Pigmentiphaga aceris: one gene and its partner. The protein of the gene in region 1 interacts with the protein of each later gene in a pairwise test. Links are inferred from orthologs where the notes say so. Each region holds a gene or a part of one and is shown on either strand. Other genes may lie near its edges.

Region 1 (9,232 bases):
CCGCACCAGTTGGTTTGACATCTCCACTGGGCATCACACGCAACGAATGTGCGCTTGCCGGATCAAGCGCTTTTCAGCGATGCATGTCCTGCTGACACACCCGTCTGCACACCACTGATACCCCGCTCCGCCATCCGGCGCTTGCTGTCGATCAGCGCTTCCAGCCGAGCCACGTTCTCGGTCAGACGCGACCGGTCATTCTCTGCATGCCAAAGGTGGAATACACCCGTCGCAAAGCGCCCTTCCTTGCGCTGCACACCGGCATGCATCAGCCGGATGACCAAGTCGGAATCTTCCATTCCCCAGCCCTCGAACGCTTCGTCAAAGCCGTCCACCGCAAGCAGATCGTCTCGCCACACCGCCAGATTGCAGGTCTTGGCCCCTTCCCAGCGCTGCGGATAACGCTTGCGCCACGCCGCATGCAACGGCCGAGGCCATAAGGGCAGCAGGCGATTCAAGCCGCCTTTGAAGCGCTGGCGCAGCAGTTCGACCGGTCGCCACAAGGGCGATGCATCACCGGCTTGCAGCAATGCCTGTGTGTACTGCGAAGACAGCAGCACCCGGTTGCCCGCCACCAGCCAGCCGCGCTCGGCAAGTGCCGCGTGGCGAGCCGCGAAACTGGGGCGCAAGACACAATCCCCATCGACAAACACCACATAGTCGGACCGGCTTCGCACAATGGCCCGATTGCGGATCGCGGCTGCCCGGAAGCCCTCATCGGGATGCCAGACGTGTTCGATGCGCACCTTCGTATGCTTGCGCGCTTCCTCGATTACCGCCGCCGTTGACGCCCCGGAACCGTCGTCGGCCACCAGGATTTCGTCAAACGGGTGCGTCTGGGCCAGTGCAGATTGCAGCACCACAGCCAAGGCATCCGGCCGGTTGTAGGTCGTCACGACCAGGGCCAGGCTAGGTGTCTTGTTCATTTCTGCGGCTTCTCGGCATCCTGCGCAAGCAGGCGCTTCACGTAGCGGTAGTACGTGCCTTCCGCATTGGACACCGCCAGCATGAAGCCGTAGCGACCATCCAGAAACCCGGCCTTGATCACATAGGTGCGGAAAAATGCCCACAGCCCGTGCGTGATCGCGCTGGTCAACGACACCCGTTTGCCCCGCTCGCCCATGGCTTGCGCGCCGGCGGTGGAATAGCGGTTGACCTTGTCCAGCACCGTTTCCAGATCGCGGAAGCTGTAATGGATCAGCGACTGTTGCAAGCGGCCGATGCGCGCTTCTGGCACGACGGGAATCAGGCGCTCGTGTACCCGATGATCGGTGAAGTTTGCCTCGCCCCGTCGGAACAGGCGCAGCACTGGGTCGGGCCACCAGCCAGCGTGACGCATGAAGTGCCCGCAATAGGACGACAGGCGCGGCAGTTCGTACAAGGCGGGCGCGTTGTCGTCCGTGTTTGCCTGCTCGATGGTGCGGCGAATTTCTTCGGCCAGCGGTTCAGGCACGCGTTCATCGGCGTCAATCGACAACACCCAATCGCCGGTCGCAAGTGCCAATGCGCGGTTCTTCTGTGCGCCGAAACCGGGCCAGTCACGGGTGGGCACCACGTGCGCACCGAAGGCACGCGCGCGCACCACCGTGTCATCGGAACTGCCTGAATCAACCACGATCCACTCATCGGCAAATCGCAGGCTGGCCAGGCAGTCGCTGATGTTGGCCGATTCATTGTGCGTGATCAGAATCACGGACAGTCGCGGCCGCGATCCAGGCGCGGGCATCACACCAGCACCCTCAGTCGTCGTGCTCAATATGTCAGCTCCACGCCGTCGGGCTGCACCCACTTGCCCAGCTGCTGAATCAGCGTGTCGGACAAACGCACCCGCCACGATTCATCAAGCCTGACCACGCAGCGCGCATCGCCACGCGAATAGCGGATTTCGACCGGCGTACCGGGCAAGCCGTTTTCAGGTTCTGCACGGAACGGATTAAGCATCTGCCGCAGGCGATCAGCATCTGCATTGCCATTCAAGGTAATGCGCAGCGCACGTGCATTGGCCTCGCGCGCCAACTGCAGATCGAACAGATTTTCGGCCACGATCCGCGTGCCGCCCGAATATTCATCGTTGCTGACCTTGCCATGCACCACCAGCAACTGGTCTTCGCGCAGCTTGCTGCGATGCTGCTCGAACAGCTCGTTGAAGATCGAGATTTCCACCTGTGCCGTGCCGTCGTCCAGCACCGCAAACAGCATTTTTCCGCGACGGGTCATCTGCACCCGCACCGCCGTCAGCACGCCTGCCAGCCATTGCAATTCGCGGTTGGGCTGCATCTTGTTCAGCGGTGTGCGCACGAAGCGACGAACCTCATCGCGATACGAATCGAACAGGTGGCCGCTGAAGAAATAACCCAGCGCGAGCTTTTCCTGGGTCAATTGTTCACGCATGTCCCAGGGGTCGACCTTGACCAGCTCACCGGTCAGATCGTCATGGTCGTCGCCACCGAAGAGCGACACTTGGCTGGCGGCACGTGCCGCCTGTTCGGCACCTTCCATCGCCAGCGGCACAGATGCCAGCATGGCCGCGCGATTCGGTTCGATGGTGTCGAAAGCACCTGCCTTGATCAGGGCTTCGATGGTGCGACGGTTCACGCTCTGCTTGCTGACGCGACGGCAGAAATCGAACAGGCTCTTGAACGCGCCACCTTCCTTGCGGGCACGCAGAATGTCTTCCACTGCGCCTTGGCCCGTGCCTTTCACTGCACCCAGACCGTAACGCATGGTGCGCGGCGGCAGGCCCTTCTTGGTGTGCACGTCGGCAACCGGCTCGAAGCGGTAGCCCGAATAGTTCACATCGGGCGGCAAGACCTCGACGCCGTTTTCCTGCGCATCACGGCAGAACACCTGCACCTTGTCGGTGGCGTCCATATCGGACGACATGGTGGCGGCCAGGAACTCGGCCGGGTGATGGGCCTTCAGCCACGCGGTCTGGTAGGAAATCAGGGCGTAAGCGGCCGAGTGCGACTTGTTGAAGCCGTAGCCTGCGAACTTTTCCATCAGGTCGAACAGGTTCACCGCCAGCTTCGGGTCGTGGCCCTTTTGCTTGGCACCCTCTTCGAACATCACCCGCTGCTTGGCCATTTCCTCGGGCTTTTTCTTGCCCATGGCGCGGCGCAGCAAGTCGGCACCGCCCAGCGAATAGCCGCCGATGATCTGCGAGATCAGCATCACCTGCTCTTGGTAGACGATGACCCCATAGGTGCTCTTCAGCGTGCTTTCCAGGTCGGGGTGGAAATAATCCACCGATGCACGACCGTGCTTGCGATTCACGAAGTCGTCCACCATGCCCGATTCCAGCGGGCCGGGACGATACAGCGCAAGCATTGCGATGATGTCTTCGAAAGTATTCGGGCGCAGCTTCTTCAGCAGTTCCTTCATGCCGCGCGATTCGAGCTGGAATACCGAAGTGGTGTTGCCCTCGCTCAGCAGCTTGTAGACGGCCGGGTCGTCGAGCGACAAGGCCATCACATCGAAGTCGCGCTTGTTCTCGTTGAACTGGCGCACGTAGCGCACGGCCCAATCCAGAATCGTCAGATTTCGCAGACCCAAGAAGTCGAACTTCACCAGGCCGACGGCTTCCACATCGTCCTTGTCGAACTGCGACACCGCGCTGTTTTCCTGCCCCGGCTGGCAATACAGCGGGCAGAAATCAGTAAGCTTGCCCGGGGCGATCAACACACCGCCTGCGTGCATGCCGATGTTTCGGGTCAGGCCTTCCAGCGGCTTGGCCAGGTCAACCAGCGAGCGAACTTCCTCTTCCTGCTCGTAGCGTTCCTTGAAGGCCGGCTCGTCCTTCAGTGTGCGTTCCAGCGTCCACGGGTCCATGGGATTGAACGGGATCAGCTTGGACAAGCCGTCGCAGAACAAGTAAGGCATGTCCAGCACACGACCGGCGTCACGCACCACGGCCTTGGCACCCAAGGTACCGAAGGTGGCGATCTGGCTCACGGCCTGGCGACCGTACTTTTCCTTCACGTAGTCGATGACGCGTTCGCGGTTGTCCTGGCAGAAGTCGATGTCAAAGTCAGGCATCGAGACGCGTTCGGGATTCAGGAATCGCTCGAACAGCAAGTCATAACGGATCGGGTCCAGGTCGGTAATGCCCAGCGCATAGGCCACCAGCGAGCCTGCACCCGAGCCCCGGCCCGGCCCCACCGGTACGCCGTTGTTCTTGCCCCAGTTGATGAAGTCCTGAACGATCAGGAAGTAACCGGGGAAGCCCATCTGGATGATGGTCTTGCATTCCCAGCGCAGGCGTTCGTAATACTGCGCGCGCTTCGATTCCCGTTCCGCTTCGTCGGGGAACAGGAAGGCCATGCGCTTTTCCAGCCCTTCTTCCGACAGCTGGATCAGGAAGTCGTCCAGCGACACGCCATCGGGGGTCGGGAAGTCAGGCAACTGCGGCTTGCCCAGCACCAGGCTCAGATTGCAGCGCTGCGCAATCTGCACAGTATTGGCCAGCGCCGAGGGAATGTCGGCGAACTTGCGCTGCATGTCTTCAGACGTCAGCAGGTATTGTTCTTGGGTGAAGCGGCGCACGCGCTTCGGATTGCCCAGTTGCTCGCCCTCGGAAATGCAGGTGCGGGCCTCGTGCGCCATGAAGCCGTCTTGCTCCAGGAACTGGATGGGGTGCGTGGCGACCACGGGCAGTTGCGCCTGCACCGCCAGATGCAACGCGGCCTGCACGTAGCGTTCGTCACCATCGTGGCCCGCGCGCTGCAACTCTATATAGAAGGCCCCGGGAAAACGTGCCGACCAGACACGCGCAGCGGCGAGCGCAGCCGGCACATTGCCGTCTTCCAGCGCACGCCCCACTTCACCATTACGACCGCCGGACAGCACGATCAAACCCTCGCCCAGTTCCGCGAACCATTCGGGCAAGACCTCTGCGCGGCCCCGTTCCTGGTTGCGCAGGAAGGCGCGGCTGAGCAGTTCGCACAGGTTCAGGTAACCCTGGTGCGTACGCGCCAGCAGCAGCAGCCGATACGGTTTGGCGAGATCGTTCTCGTTGGTCACCCAGACATCGCAGCCGGCAATCGGCTTGACGCCCTTGCCGCGCGCCGCGTTGTAGAACTTGACCAGACCGAACAGGTTGGACAGGTCCGTCAGGGCGACGGCGGGCTGGCCCATCTCGGCCACCCGGCTGACCAGGTCGTCAATACGCACCGTGCCGTCGACAACCGAGAACTCGGAGTGGACGCGCAGGTGAACGAAGGGGGAGTTTTGCGCTACGGAAGACATCCGGCCATTTTAAACCGCGCGGCTGACTTTCGGCCGATACCTAGACAAAGCCTGCCAAAAGGCAGCGCGCGGCTGGATTCAGCGCGACAGGACAGCCATCGGACAGAAAAGGTTCAAATTATTTGCTGAAAGAAAAAAGCCCGTCATTCCTTTGGAATGACGGGCTCATTGTCATCAAGCGCATGCTGCGCCTGATGACACAAACATCGTGTCCAGAACGTGTTCAGCCTTCCAGCTCACCAACCTGAACGTTGCCTGCGATTCGCGCCTTGAGCGCCTCGGCAGCCACCTGCGCCCGGCTCAGTTGGCTGGTCACGGCAGCGTGCTGACCGTACTCGACATCCTCGCCCACTTCACCCATTGCACCAGCACGGCGGGCTGCTTGCAGTTCCGACACGACTTGCGCGCGGGTCTTCACGCTTTGCGCCTGTTCACGAATCTGGTCGGCGGGATTGGAGATTTCATCGGCGTAGGCGGACGAAGCAAACAAGGCAGCAACCAGGGCGACGGGGAACAGAACTTTCATGACAACTCCAGAAGTTATTAGGGGGCTTGCAGCGCTGCGGGGCAATCTGATTTGCGGCCGCGTCTGTGCATGGGCTGCATTGTGAGCGCGCCAATAACGGGGTTTGCGCCACGCAATTGACGAAACCATTGCAAATTTTTGAACGAACTACTATCGTGGTTTGATGTCGTTCGCCAATACCCTGACCCCCGATTCGGTTCTTATGGTCGATGCCATTGCCCGCCACGGCAGTTTTGCCAAGGCGGCGCGCGAACTGGGCAAAGTCCCGTCTGCAATCACCTATTCCGTGCGGCAGCTGGAAGAAAGCCTGGACGTGCTGCTGTTCGACCGCAGTGGTCACCGGGCCCGACTGACGCCTGCAGGCGAAGCGCTTTTGCGGGAAGGCCGCCACTTGGTGAACGCCTTCGACGCCTTGGCCGACCGGGTAAAACGGGTTGCCACTGGCTGGGAAGTGGAACTGCGCATAGCCGTCAATGCACTCTTTCCGATGGAACCCTTGTTCGATCTGGTGGAAGACTTTCAGCGCATCAACCAGCACACCCACCTGATCTTCAGCAGCGAAATCCTGCAAGGCAACTGGGATGCACTGGTATCAGGACGCGTGGACCTGGTGATCGGTGCCCACACCGAAGGCGCGCCCGGCCCAGGTTTTCCGTCACGGGCTCTGGGTGCTTTCAGCATGGCTTTCTGCGCAGCGCCGCATCACCCGCTGGCGCAGTTGCCGCAACCCATCGAACCCAGCGAGATCGCCCGTCACCAAGTGGTGATATTGGCCGACACCACGCGGCGCATGCCCGGACTGAACCGGGGCATGCATGCCAGTCGCAACAGCTTCACGGTGTCCTCCCTGCCTCATAAAGTGACGGCGCTACAGCGCGGCCTGGGCTGTGGATTCCTGCCCTTGAACCTGGCTGCTCCCCACATCGCAGACGGAACGCTGGTGCATTTGCGGCTGAATCGGCCAAGCGCGCCCGAACCACTGCTTTACGCCTGGCGCAGCCCTGCAGATGGCTTGGCGCTGAGCTGGTTCCTGCAGCGCCTGCAATCGCCGCGTCTGCGCGCTGCCTTGCTGTCCCAGGATGTTGCGCTGGACAATCCGGGCGCAGCCATTCCCATCAATAATTAGCCCATGTCGACACCCGCTTCCTACATTGGCCGCTTTGCGCCCAGCCCGACCGGTGCCCTGCATGCAGGCTCACTGGTGGCCGCAATGGCGAGCCTGCTTGACGCACGCGCCAGGCAAGGCACCTGGCTGCTGCGCATCGAAGATCTCGACACCCCACGCGTGGTGCCTGACAGCGACCGCCAGATCATGGCGCAACTGACTGCGCTGGGCATGCACTGGGATGGTGATGTGGTCTATCAATCGACCCGTGACGCGGCCTATCAGGCAGCGTTCGATCAACTGATTGCGGCCGGCCACATCTACGGTTGCGCTTGTACCCGCAAGGAAATTGCCGACTCGCTGATGTCCAGCCGAGGGGCTTTGCCGGTGGGCGAATTGCCCTACCCAGGTACCTGCCGGCACGGCTTGCCTGCCGGACGCAGTGCGCGCGCATGGCGCTTGCGTGTGCCCGATGGCGTGCACTGCTTTAACGACCGCTGGGTGGGTGAACAATGCCAGGACGTGGCGCGCGAGGTGGGCGACTTCGTCTTGCGGCGCGCCGATGGGCTGTGGGCGTATCAGCTTGCGGTGGTGGTGGACGACGCATGGCAAGGCATTACCGACATCGTGCGTGGGGCCGATTTGTTGGGGTCTACCGCGCGCCAGCGAGTGTTGCAGGAATTGCTTGGCCTGCCCTTGCCGCAGATGATGCACGTGCCGGTGGTCACCAATGAACTGGGCCAGAAGCTGTCCAAACAAACGGGGGCCACTGCGCTCGATCTGGACAATCCGCTTCGCACGCTGCAAAACGCCTGGTCTGCGCTGGGGTTTTCCCCGCTGCCGGCGCAAAATCTGCCAGACTTCTGGACCTCGGCGACACGCCAATGGGCGCAGCGCTTTGTGCCTGCGCACGGCCAGTCCGCTCTTTGACCGTGGACAGCGCGCAGCCCAAAGCGCTCGTCAATCACCTGGTAGCCTTTTCTGGCTCCTTCTCTGGAGAGTTCGGTGACGCAAGACATGCACTATTACGAACCTGCGGCCGGTCACGGCCTGGCGCACGACCCGTTCAACTCGATCGTGGGCCCGCGGCCGATCGGCTGGATCGCCACCCGCAGCCCCGAAGGTGTGCTCAATCTTGCGCCCTACAGCTTCTTCAACGCCTTCAGCTACACGCCGGCCCTGATCGGCTTTTCCAGCAACGGCTACAAGGATTCGGTGCGCAACGCCGAAGCCACCGGTGAATTCGTGTGGAATCTGGCCACCCGCCCGCTGGCCGAGAAAATGAACCTGAGCGCGTCGATTGTTCCGCACGAGGTCGACGAATTCGACTTGGCCGGCCTGACCCCGGTGGCCAGCCGCCTGGTGAAGCCGCCTCGTGTCGGCGAATCCCCCGTTGCTTTCGAATGCAAGGTCACGCAGATCGTCCGCCTGAAGAACAAGGACGGCGTGGACAGCGAATCGTGGATGACCTTTGGCGAAGTGGTTGCGGTACACATCGACAAGTCGCTGATCAAGGACGGCGTCTACGACACGGCAGCGGCTCGCCCGATTCTGCGTGGCGGCGGCCCGGAAGCCTATTTCGAGATCACTGAAGATCGCATGTTCCGCATGCGCCGCCCCTGATTCGTCCTGGGCTCTATGCGGGTCTGGACACGGTGCCGGGCCTGCGCGCAGATACAGCTTAAACAGCTGGATACAGGCTGCACGGTCGAGGCGGGGAAGCGGTCCCGTAGAATCGCCCCACCCCACCCTCCCGGCAACCCCATGCTCCACTTCCCCCTGCAACGTTGGTATACGGCCGCGACGCAGCGCAGCCGGATTGCCGATTGGACTGAGGCGGGTCACCTGACCCCAGCGGCAAGACGTGCGCTCGACACGCCTGCCAGCCCGAATACCGACCCGCTTGTAGACCCCTTCGTCGACCCCTGGCCCACCGCCCCCGACTGGCGCGCGGCACTCAATCTGGGCTTGCTGTGGCTGGGTGCCTTGCTGGCCGGCGTTGGCGTCATCATGTTCATCGCGGCCAACTGGGAACGCGCTGGCCCGATGCTGAAGATCGGCGGCATGGAAGTCCTGATGCTGGTCTGCGCCATCGCCGCCGTCTTGCTGCGCGGCCACGAAGCCGCCCGCAATGCCGCCTTGCTGACCGGCGCGCTTGCCACCGGTGGCCTGCTGGCCCTGGTCGGCCAGACCTACCAGACAGGTGCAGACACCGCAGTCTTGTTTGCTTATTGGTCGCTGACCATGCTGCCCTGGGTCCTGGTCGGCACCACACCAGTGCTGTGGCTGCTGTGGGCCACCGTGCTGTCATTTGCCACCTGGCTTGCCGTCACCACGTACGTCATGCCCGCGTACGT
Region 2 (8,148 bases), 2.1 Mb from region 1 along the record:
TCGCCCACGCCCTGACTGCCCGCCTGATCCAGACGACCTTGTAATTGCAGGATCGATGCGTGTCTGGCTTCGTGGGTTTCCCGGGCAATGCGCGCCGATTGCTCGAAGCGCTTCATGTCCTGTTCGATCAGCGCAGGCTGATGGGCTGCAATCGCGGCTTCGGCGGCTTGCACACGGGACTGCAGATCGTCGCGTGCTGCACGCGCCAAGACCAGACGACTGCCACGCTGTGCACGGGCGTCCAGGTTGCTGGGTTGTTCACGCACTGAACGACGCGCATCCAGTTGCGACCGCAGCAGTTGTGCCTGGGCGTGGACCTGATCGAAGGCACGCTGCGCCTGCGTCACGGCTTTTTGCGCGTGGATCAAGGCGGTTTGGGCTTCTCGCTGAGCGGCCGTGATCTCGGGCAAGGACAGCGATGACGGGGCTTCGGCAAGTACCGGCAAGGCCTGCGCGCGTGCAGTCAATTGGGTGATGCGCGCACGGTTTTCCTGGATCGATGCGAGCAAGGCATCGAGCCCGTCGGGTGCATGGATGGCCAGTTCCTTGCGCGCAGCCTGTGCATCGCGCCGTGCCCGTTCACCGCTCATTGCGCGGGCATCGGCTGCGGCCAGATCGGCCACACCAAGCTTTTCCAGCAACAAAGTCTGTTCACGCTGCAGGCTTGCGATTTCCAACCGCAGTGTCGGCAGATCGGCACCACCGGGGGCAATCTGGAAACGGCCGATACCGGCAATCGCAAGCAGCGTTTCCGCGCTCAGTTGCCGCTCGCCAGTGCCTTGCAGGCTCACGCCATCCAGACTGACGTCCGTGGTGTTTGCCGAGTCCAGATGGAAAGACAGGCGTGTCGCCCCTGCGCTTTGTCGGGATTGCAGGGGGGCAAGCTGCTGGCTGCCGGTGCGCAATGCCGTCAGCTGTGCGGAATCAAGATGATTGGCCTGCACCTGGGCATCGAATTCGGCAATGCGCTGGGTGAGCACCTGAGCTTCGCGGTGTGCCGTCTCCAGACGCCCCAGTTCGCGCTCGGCCCGGACGATCTGGTCGGACAGGTCTCGCCGCTCGGATTCGGCCTGTGCTGCCTCCAGAAGCGCCGTGGCGGCGTTTGCAGCCTCGGTACGGCCTGCGACCGAGGTCTCGGTACGCTGACGCGTCTCCTGGGCCTGGGTGACCGCCTGGTCGGCCTTTTCAAGCTCGCGCGCCAGCGCAGCGACTTCGTCTTCGTCCTGCTGGTCGCGTGCAACCTGTTCCTGCAGCAGTGTCAGGGTCTGTGCGGCCTGCAGCGATTCACGTTTCAAGGCGTCGGCGGCATCCTGGTCACGACGGATGGTGGCCAGCTTGTCACGTGCCTGTGCCGCCTGTTTTTCCAGCTCGGTCCAGGGCTGGGCCTGGCGTGCTTTTTCGTGGGTGTCGCGCAGTTGCGCCAGCTGGTCTACATCGGTATCCAGGCGGGTTTTTTCTGCCAGCAATGTGCTTTGTCTGGCCATCGCTTCGGCCAAGGCATCTTCCGCCGCTTTGTACTCGCCTTTGGGACGGTTGCTGCGGGCATCACGCAGGGCGGCGCGCGCCTCGACGGCACGGTCGAACACGCGGTCGCTGTCACCCGTGACCAGCTCGCCCGACAACTGACTGAGCGCATCGCGCAGATGGGAACCGGCGTAGGCGGCCGGTTCCAACAGGTTCTGTCCCTCGCCTTGCTGTATCCACAAGAGGCCGGGCACACCACTGTGTTCGGCTTTGCTCTGTCCTTTGCTGGCGAACTCGAAACCCAGTAGTTCAGCCAGCGCGTCTTCTGCCTGTTCGCCTTCCAGTCGCTGGGCACCGCCGTCGATCAGCAGTTCACAACGGGCCTTGGTCAGAAAGGATTTACGCAGTTCGTATTCGCGGGCACCGACGCGGAATTGCACGGTGACGGTGGGGCGGGCACCGCTGCTGTTCCAGGGGGCGAAGTCTTCGACTTTCGAGGTCTTGAAACGCTGAAGAAACGCACCGCGCAGGGCAGCGGCAATGGTGCTTTTGCCGGCTTCGTTCGGACCGACAAAAAGATTGAGCCCAGGCTGCAATCCATCGAGCGCAAAGGGGGCGCGGAAGCGGCGGAATTCTTCGAGTGCGATGCGGTCGAGTTTCATGCGGTTTTGGTCCATGCGGTCCTGACTCATTTCCCGGCCTCCTTCGCAGGCGCATCCACAGTCAGTTCACGTTGATAACGAACCAGCAGACCGAGTGCTTCGCGAGCCAGGTCCGCCTTGGCGGGGTCTTCCTGCAAGACCCGCAACTGCTGCAGCACATCGGAGACATAACCCTGCGCGCCGAGCGTGACCAGATCATGTTCGTCCGGCTCCAGCACCATGGCCGTCACATCGCTGCGCAGCGATCGCACCCGTGCCGAGGCATCGGCCAGGCAGGCATCCAGCCGATCTCGCGTGGCGAGATTGACGTGTCCGCCCACCTCGATCTGCAACACGTCCTGCGGACCTAGTTGCGCCAAGCGTTGGGCGAGTTCATCGACATCGCTGGGCACCGAGATATGCACCGACCAGGACGACCAGACATAACGGCCGATCTGGTGACGGGTCACGGCGGGCACTGCGCCCACCGCATCAATGGCGACTTCCAGCACGAAGCCCGGTTCGTTGCCGCGAAAGCGGTCCTGTTCCGGCGTGCCGGCGTACCAGGTGTTGGCGTCGATCTGCAGGCAGCCATGCCAGTCGCCCAGCGCCAGGTAGTCCAGACGTGCCCGGCTGGCCCTGTCTGCGGCAATCGAGTTGGTCGAATCGATGGTGTCGGGCAGGCGGCCGGTCACGCTGCCATGGGCAATGCCGATGCGAAGGTGGTCGTCCGGACTTTCCAGCCGGTCGAAGGCGTCGGTCACATCGTCGTAGGTATGACGCTGGGTCAGCGGGGCGGCGAGCACGGCTGCGCGCAGGTCCGGCAGCACCAGCAGGCCGTTCGGTCGATGGACATTGGCGGGTACGCAGCCCAGTTGCGCGGCGCGAGTCCACACGCTGTCGGCCAGCGCGGCGTCGTGGTTGCCCGCAATCATGATCCACGGGCCGGCAAACGGTGCGAGCGCTGCAAACAGGCGGCGAATGGTCCGGTCCGACACCGCCTGGGTGTCGAACACATCACCGGCGACCAGCACGGCATCGACCTGGCGGGATGCCGCCAGCTGGGCAATCCGGCCAACGGTGTCGATTCGGGCATCGGCCAGCACCGCGCCGTCTTCGACATCGAACTGACCGTAGTGGCGACCAATCTGCCAATCGGCGGTGTGGATAAAACGAAGCATGCAGATCCTGGAGCAATGGCGGCCACGACACGTGGACAAGCCGAAAAGTTGGGGCTGTGGATGACGGCGAAATGTTGAAGTTATCCGCAGTTCTGGTGCAAAAACTTATCAACACGCCTGTGGACAACGTGAGGGAAAAGAACTTGTGCACAGCCTGTTGATAATTTCTGGATAAGGCTGCTTATTTGTTCTGTGGAAAAAGTTGTTCATTTTCCAGATACACTACAGGTTCATACTTTTCCACGCCAAAAAAATCGCGCAGGTTGTTGATAAATAAAGATAAAGTGAAGAACTTCGAGTTATCCACAGACACCTATTACCTACTACTATCAAGATAGATAGTAATGTGTATAACAACCTTCCTAGCTGCGACGACGCGTCCCTCCGGGACTTGCTGAAGACCAAAGGCAAGGATTCCTGGCAATGCAGGGATCACGTCTTGGCGATGCAAAGGGGATTGCCGACTTGAAGACATGCAGAACAGGCATGTGGAACAAGCCGTGCAAAACGGACGTGCAAGGGGATGGGAAACTGATGCGCTGGTACCTGCCGGGCTCACCAGGCAGATTCACAGTGGATAAACCGTGAACAAGTCGAAGGAAATCGACGGTGTACAAGCCCTGGTCTGCAAGACAAGGGTGAGAAGGCTCAGGAAGCGCTCAGCGGGCCGTCACGGCATTTGGGGCTCTTGTGCCCACCCTGGGGTGGTCCAGACGCTTGTAGTGGCATCAGGAAGCGCTGCTGACGCTCTGGCTGAGGGGAAGTCAGACGAGCGCGTCTGATCCTGCGAGCAAGGCTCACATCGCCATTTACTGAAAACCGTGTTTTGAACGAAAAAAGACCACGGTGCGGCAATCAGCCGCAGCGTGGTCTTTTATGCCGGTGTGATTCAGCGCAATCGCAAATCACACCGGTCCTACACGGGGTTCTGGCCAATCACACCCGTTGCAGGCGTTCCAGTGCGGTGTCGAGCGTGGCGTCCTGCTTGGCGAAGCAGAAGCGAACCATCTGACGGTTGGAAGAGGGCGCATCCGGTTTGCCGTAGAACGCTGCAATCGGGATGACGGCCACGCCGTGCTCAGTCGTCAGCCATTTGGCAAACTCGGCTTCCGGCACGTCGGAAATCGCCGAGTAATCTGCCAGCAGGAAGAACGTGCCCGGGCTGGGCAGCGGACGGAAACGGGTTTTCTTCAAGCCTTCGAACAGGCGGTCGCGCTTGGCCTGGTAGAACGTGGGCAGATTCAGGTAGGGCAGGGGGTCTTTCAGATATTCCGCCACCGCAAACTGCATGGGGGACGAGACGGTGAACACCATGAACTGGTGAACCTTGCGCAATTCCACCGTGAGCGCCGCTGGTGCGCAGCAATAGCCCAGTTTCCATCCAGTGATGTGGAAAGTCTTGCCGAACGAACCGATCAGGATGGAACGGGCCGCCAGGGCAGGGCGACGTGCAATCGACGCATGCAGCACGCCGTCGAACACGATGTGTTCGTAGGCTTCGTCCGACAGCAGAATCACACCGGTATCCGACACGATCTTTTCCAGCGCATCCAGATCGGCGTCGTTCAATACCGCGCCGGTGGGGTTGTGCGGGAAGTTGATCAGCAGCAGACGGGTGCGCGAGGTGATGGCCGCACGCACGCGATCCCATTCCACCCGGTAATACGGGTCGTCCGTCTGGGGCGTACGCAGCGGCACGGGTACCGGTGTGCCGCCAGCCAGGCGAATGGCAGGCACGTAGCTGTCGTAGCAGGGCTCCAGCACCACGACCTCATCGCCAGGGTGCACAGTGGCCATGATTGCCGTCATCAGCGCCTGGGTGGCACCGCTGGTGACCGTGATATCGGTATCCGGGTGGTAGGCGTGGCCGTAAAGCGTTTCGATCTTGTCGGCGATGGCTTGGCGCAAGGGGGCGACGCCCGGCATGAACGGATATTGGTTATGACCCGCCTTCATCGCTTCGTCGACCAGCGCGATCAGGCGCGAATCCGGATTGAAGTCAGGAAATCCCTGTCCGAGATTAATCGCTTGGCGTTCGGTCGCCAGGCGGCTCATGACAGTGAAAATGGTGGTGCCGACATCCGGCAGCTTGGAAAGGACCATGGTTGGCAACTTGGTAACTGTTCAGGCAGAGGTGCCAGTCTAGCCCACGCGATGATGGTTCAAATGGGCTGCCGGACCCCCGTTCAATACCCGCATATCCAAGCCCCACGTGACTTTAAGGGTTTTCCCGATACGTATTGCGAATTACTAACAATTTCATTGGCAAAGGTTTGATTCGTCTGTTTTGCGCGGGTATGCTGCATTTCGCAGTTGAATTCCAGTAGTGCGCAAGTCCCGTCTGCCTTATGCGGAGGCTTTCCGCATTCCAGTTGGTGTCGGCGTTCTTGGTTTCAGTGCACTTTTCTTTATTTAAAGGACGCCACCCATGGCACAGAAGGGCAAGGTTAAATGGTTCAACGCCGACAAGGGCTTCGGTTTCATTACTCCCGATGCCGGCGGACCTGACGTTTTTGCACACTTTTCCGCCATTACCGGCCGCGGCTATCGCAGCCTGACGGAAGGTCAGGAAGTGGAATACGAAGTCAAGGACGGCCCGAAAGGCCCCCAGGCATCGGACATCAAGCCGCTTTGAGCGCGGTGTCCTGTCAGACCTGATATCGGCGCTTGTCCCGCCGATAAACAAAACGCCCCGCTGATGCGGGGCGTTTTATTTTGGTTTTTATACACGTTCCAGGCTGGTCGGGATCAGCGATTTACATATTCTGATGCGGCCAGCGTTTCAGCACATCGGGATTGGCCACGTGTTCCGGTCGACCTTCTGCCCAAGCCAGGATCGTGCCGAATGCCTGACGGAAGTAGGACTCATAACTGTCCTGCTCGACATAACCAATATGCGGCGTGCAGATCACGTTTTCCATGCGCAGGAACGGGTGGCCTTGCAAAATGGGTTCGGACTCAAACACGTCGATGGCAGCCAGACCCGGTTTGCCCCGGTTGAGGGCAGCCACCAATGCATCGGGTTCGATCAATTCGGCACGCGCGGTATTGACCAGAAGCGCAGTGGGTTTCATCCGCAGCAGATCTTCCTGCGTCACGCTGCCACGCGTTTCGTCATTCAGGCGCAGGTTCAAACTGAGCACGTCTGCCGTTTCGAACAGGGCCGATTTGCTGGTGGCAAATTCGTGACCATCTTGTTGTGCGCGTTCCCGTGACCCTTCGCGGCCCCATACCAGGACCTTCATGCCGAAGGCGGTGGCGTAGGTGGCCAGGCGCTGGCCGATCTTTCCATAGCCCAGAATGCCCAGCGTGCGGCCATGCAGCGTCTGGCCCAGGCCGAAATTGGCCGGCATCGACGCGGCCTTCATGCCCGGTTGCTGCCAGGCGCCGTGCTTGAGCGCAGCCACGTGCTGGGGAATGCGGCGCAAGGCCGCCATGATCAGTGCCCAGGTCAGTTCCGAGGCGGCAATCGGGGATCCTTTGCCCTCAGTCACGATGACGCCACGCGCGGTGCAGGCGTCCAGATCGATATGCGGACCGACGCGTGCAGTCTGCGCGATCAGCTTCAGTTTCGGCAGCTTTTCCAGCAGCAGGCGAGTAATGGCCGTGCGTTCACGGATCAGCACCAGGACTTCGGTATCTCGCAGTCGTACCGACAACTGGCCAATACCTTTGACGGTGTTGTTGAACACCTTCACTTCATGGCCTTCCAGCATGCTGAAGCAGTCCAGTTTACGGACTGCATCCTGGTAGTCGTCGAGGATAGTGATATTCATGAACGCGGACTCATACGTCGATGTTTAAAGTGAGCGGATACTATCATCGCAAGCATTGCCTGGCCGCTGCTGTTGCGAACGCTTGCCAAGCGCCCGCGCCTGGTTACAGCCTACACGTCCATGATGCCAATTGATAGACGGTGAGTTTCCTTGCTCAGCCGCCATTTTTTCGGGAGGCCGGGACATGAACAGAATCTGGATAGCAGGTGTATTGCTGAGCGCAGGCTGCATAGCAGGTGCTCAGGCTGCCGATGTGGTCGATACGGCAGCAGCAACGGGTCAGGCGCGCACCATGGTGGAGGCCGCTCAGTCAGTGGGATTGTCTGACACCTTGCGCAAGGCCGGGCCATATACGGTGTTTGCACCGACTGACGAGGCGTGGGCGCAATTGCCTGCCAATACGGTCGAGCAGTTGCTGGCTGACAAGGCCTTGTTGGCCGAGGTGTTGAAGTACCACGTGGTGCCGGGGGTCTTGCATGCGGATGACTTGAAGCAGGGCAATCTGAAGACGGTGCAGGGGCAGACGCTGGCGATGGTGAACGGGCCACAGGGTTGGCAGATTGACGGTGCGTCGGTGGTCAAGGCAGATGTGGAAGCCGATAACGGTGTGGTCTATTTGATCGACAAGGTGATTTTCCCCAAGTGATCCGGCTGCGCCGGGTTGGGGAATTGAAGGTGGCTTGCGTGCTAGCATGCGGCGCAATCTGGCGGCCTTGGCTGACGAGTGCTGAGGTGGTTTAGCGATGAACGTGGGTGCTTTCAGGTAGCGAATTCGGGTATTGAATTCAGGTATCCCCGGATACGCACGCAAGCATTCCGTTAAGCATCCAGTTAAGCACTCAGGCAAACATTTTTGTCGGTAAGGAAGCGCGGTCTCGATCAGAGGCCGCGTTTTTTTTCGCCTTGATTATTCATCTGCGGTTCTTCTTCTACCCGACTTTTTGCGCTGGTTTTGCTATGGACTTATCGAGCACGCAATGGCTCATGTTGGCTTGTGCCGCTTTTATGGCGGGTTATATCGATTCGATTGTGGGTGGGGGAGGGCTGATTCAAGTCCCGGCCATTTTCTCGATTTTTCCACGTGAA

Evidence for each region.
Region 2: the proteins of dnaE (region 1) and FXN63_RS26500 interact in binary tests that used the Escherichia coli proteins (3 or more experiments, as listed by UniProt). The link is inferred for Pigmentiphaga aceris from one-to-one orthologs.

The regions. Positions count from the first base shown.
Region 1 is NZ_CP043046.1:4,068,757-4,077,988, forward strand. Bases 1,553-5,633 are described here. They hold dnaE (DNA polymerase III subunit alpha), read right to left. Parts: upstream 5,245-5,633; coding sequence 1,753-5,244; downstream 1,553-1,752. Other genes in these bases: FXN63_RS17615 (glycosyltransferase family 2 protein), read right to left, coding at 1,553-1,726; FXN63_RS17625 (DUF4148 domain-containing protein), read right to left, coding at 5,468-5,633. Outside these bases: FXN63_RS17610 (glycosyltransferase family 2 protein), read right to left, coding at 63-926; more of FXN63_RS17615, read right to left, coding at 923-1,552; more of FXN63_RS17625, read right to left, coding at 5,634-5,770; FXN63_RS17630 (LysR family transcriptional regulator), read left to right, coding at 5,934-6,896; tRNA glutamyl-Q(34) synthetase GluQRS, read left to right, coding at 6,900-7,805; FXN63_RS17640 (flavin reductase family protein), read left to right, coding at 7,881-8,498; FXN63_RS17645 (DUF2157 domain-containing protein), read left to right, coding at 8,640-9,232. UniProt on the Escherichia coli protein: DNA polymerase III is a complex, multichain enzyme responsible for most of the replicative synthesis in bacteria. This DNA polymerase also exhibits 3' to 5' exonuclease activity. The alpha chain is the DNA polymerase catalytic subunit.
Region 2 is NZ_CP043046.1:6,124,722-6,132,869, reverse strand. What follows is about bases 3,307-6,303. They hold FXN63_RS26500 (methionine aminotransferase), read right to left. Parts: upstream 5,390-6,303; coding sequence 4,223-5,389; downstream 3,307-4,222. Other genes in these bases: FXN63_RS26490 (D-2-hydroxyacid dehydrogenase family protein), read right to left, coding at 6,043-6,303; FXN63_RS26495 (cold-shock protein), read left to right, coding at 5,715-5,921. Also shown: FXN63_RS26510 (AAA family ATPase), read right to left, coding at 1-2,156; FXN63_RS26505 (metallophosphoesterase family protein), read right to left, coding at 2,153-3,286; more of FXN63_RS26490, read right to left, coding at 6,304-7,062; FXN63_RS26485 (fasciclin domain-containing protein), read left to right, coding at 7,247-7,708; FXN63_RS26480 (sulfite exporter TauE/SafE family protein), read left to right, coding at 8,020-8,148. UniProt on the Escherichia coli protein: Shows aminotransferase activity with methionine and histidine as substrates, and to a lesser extent also with phenylalanine.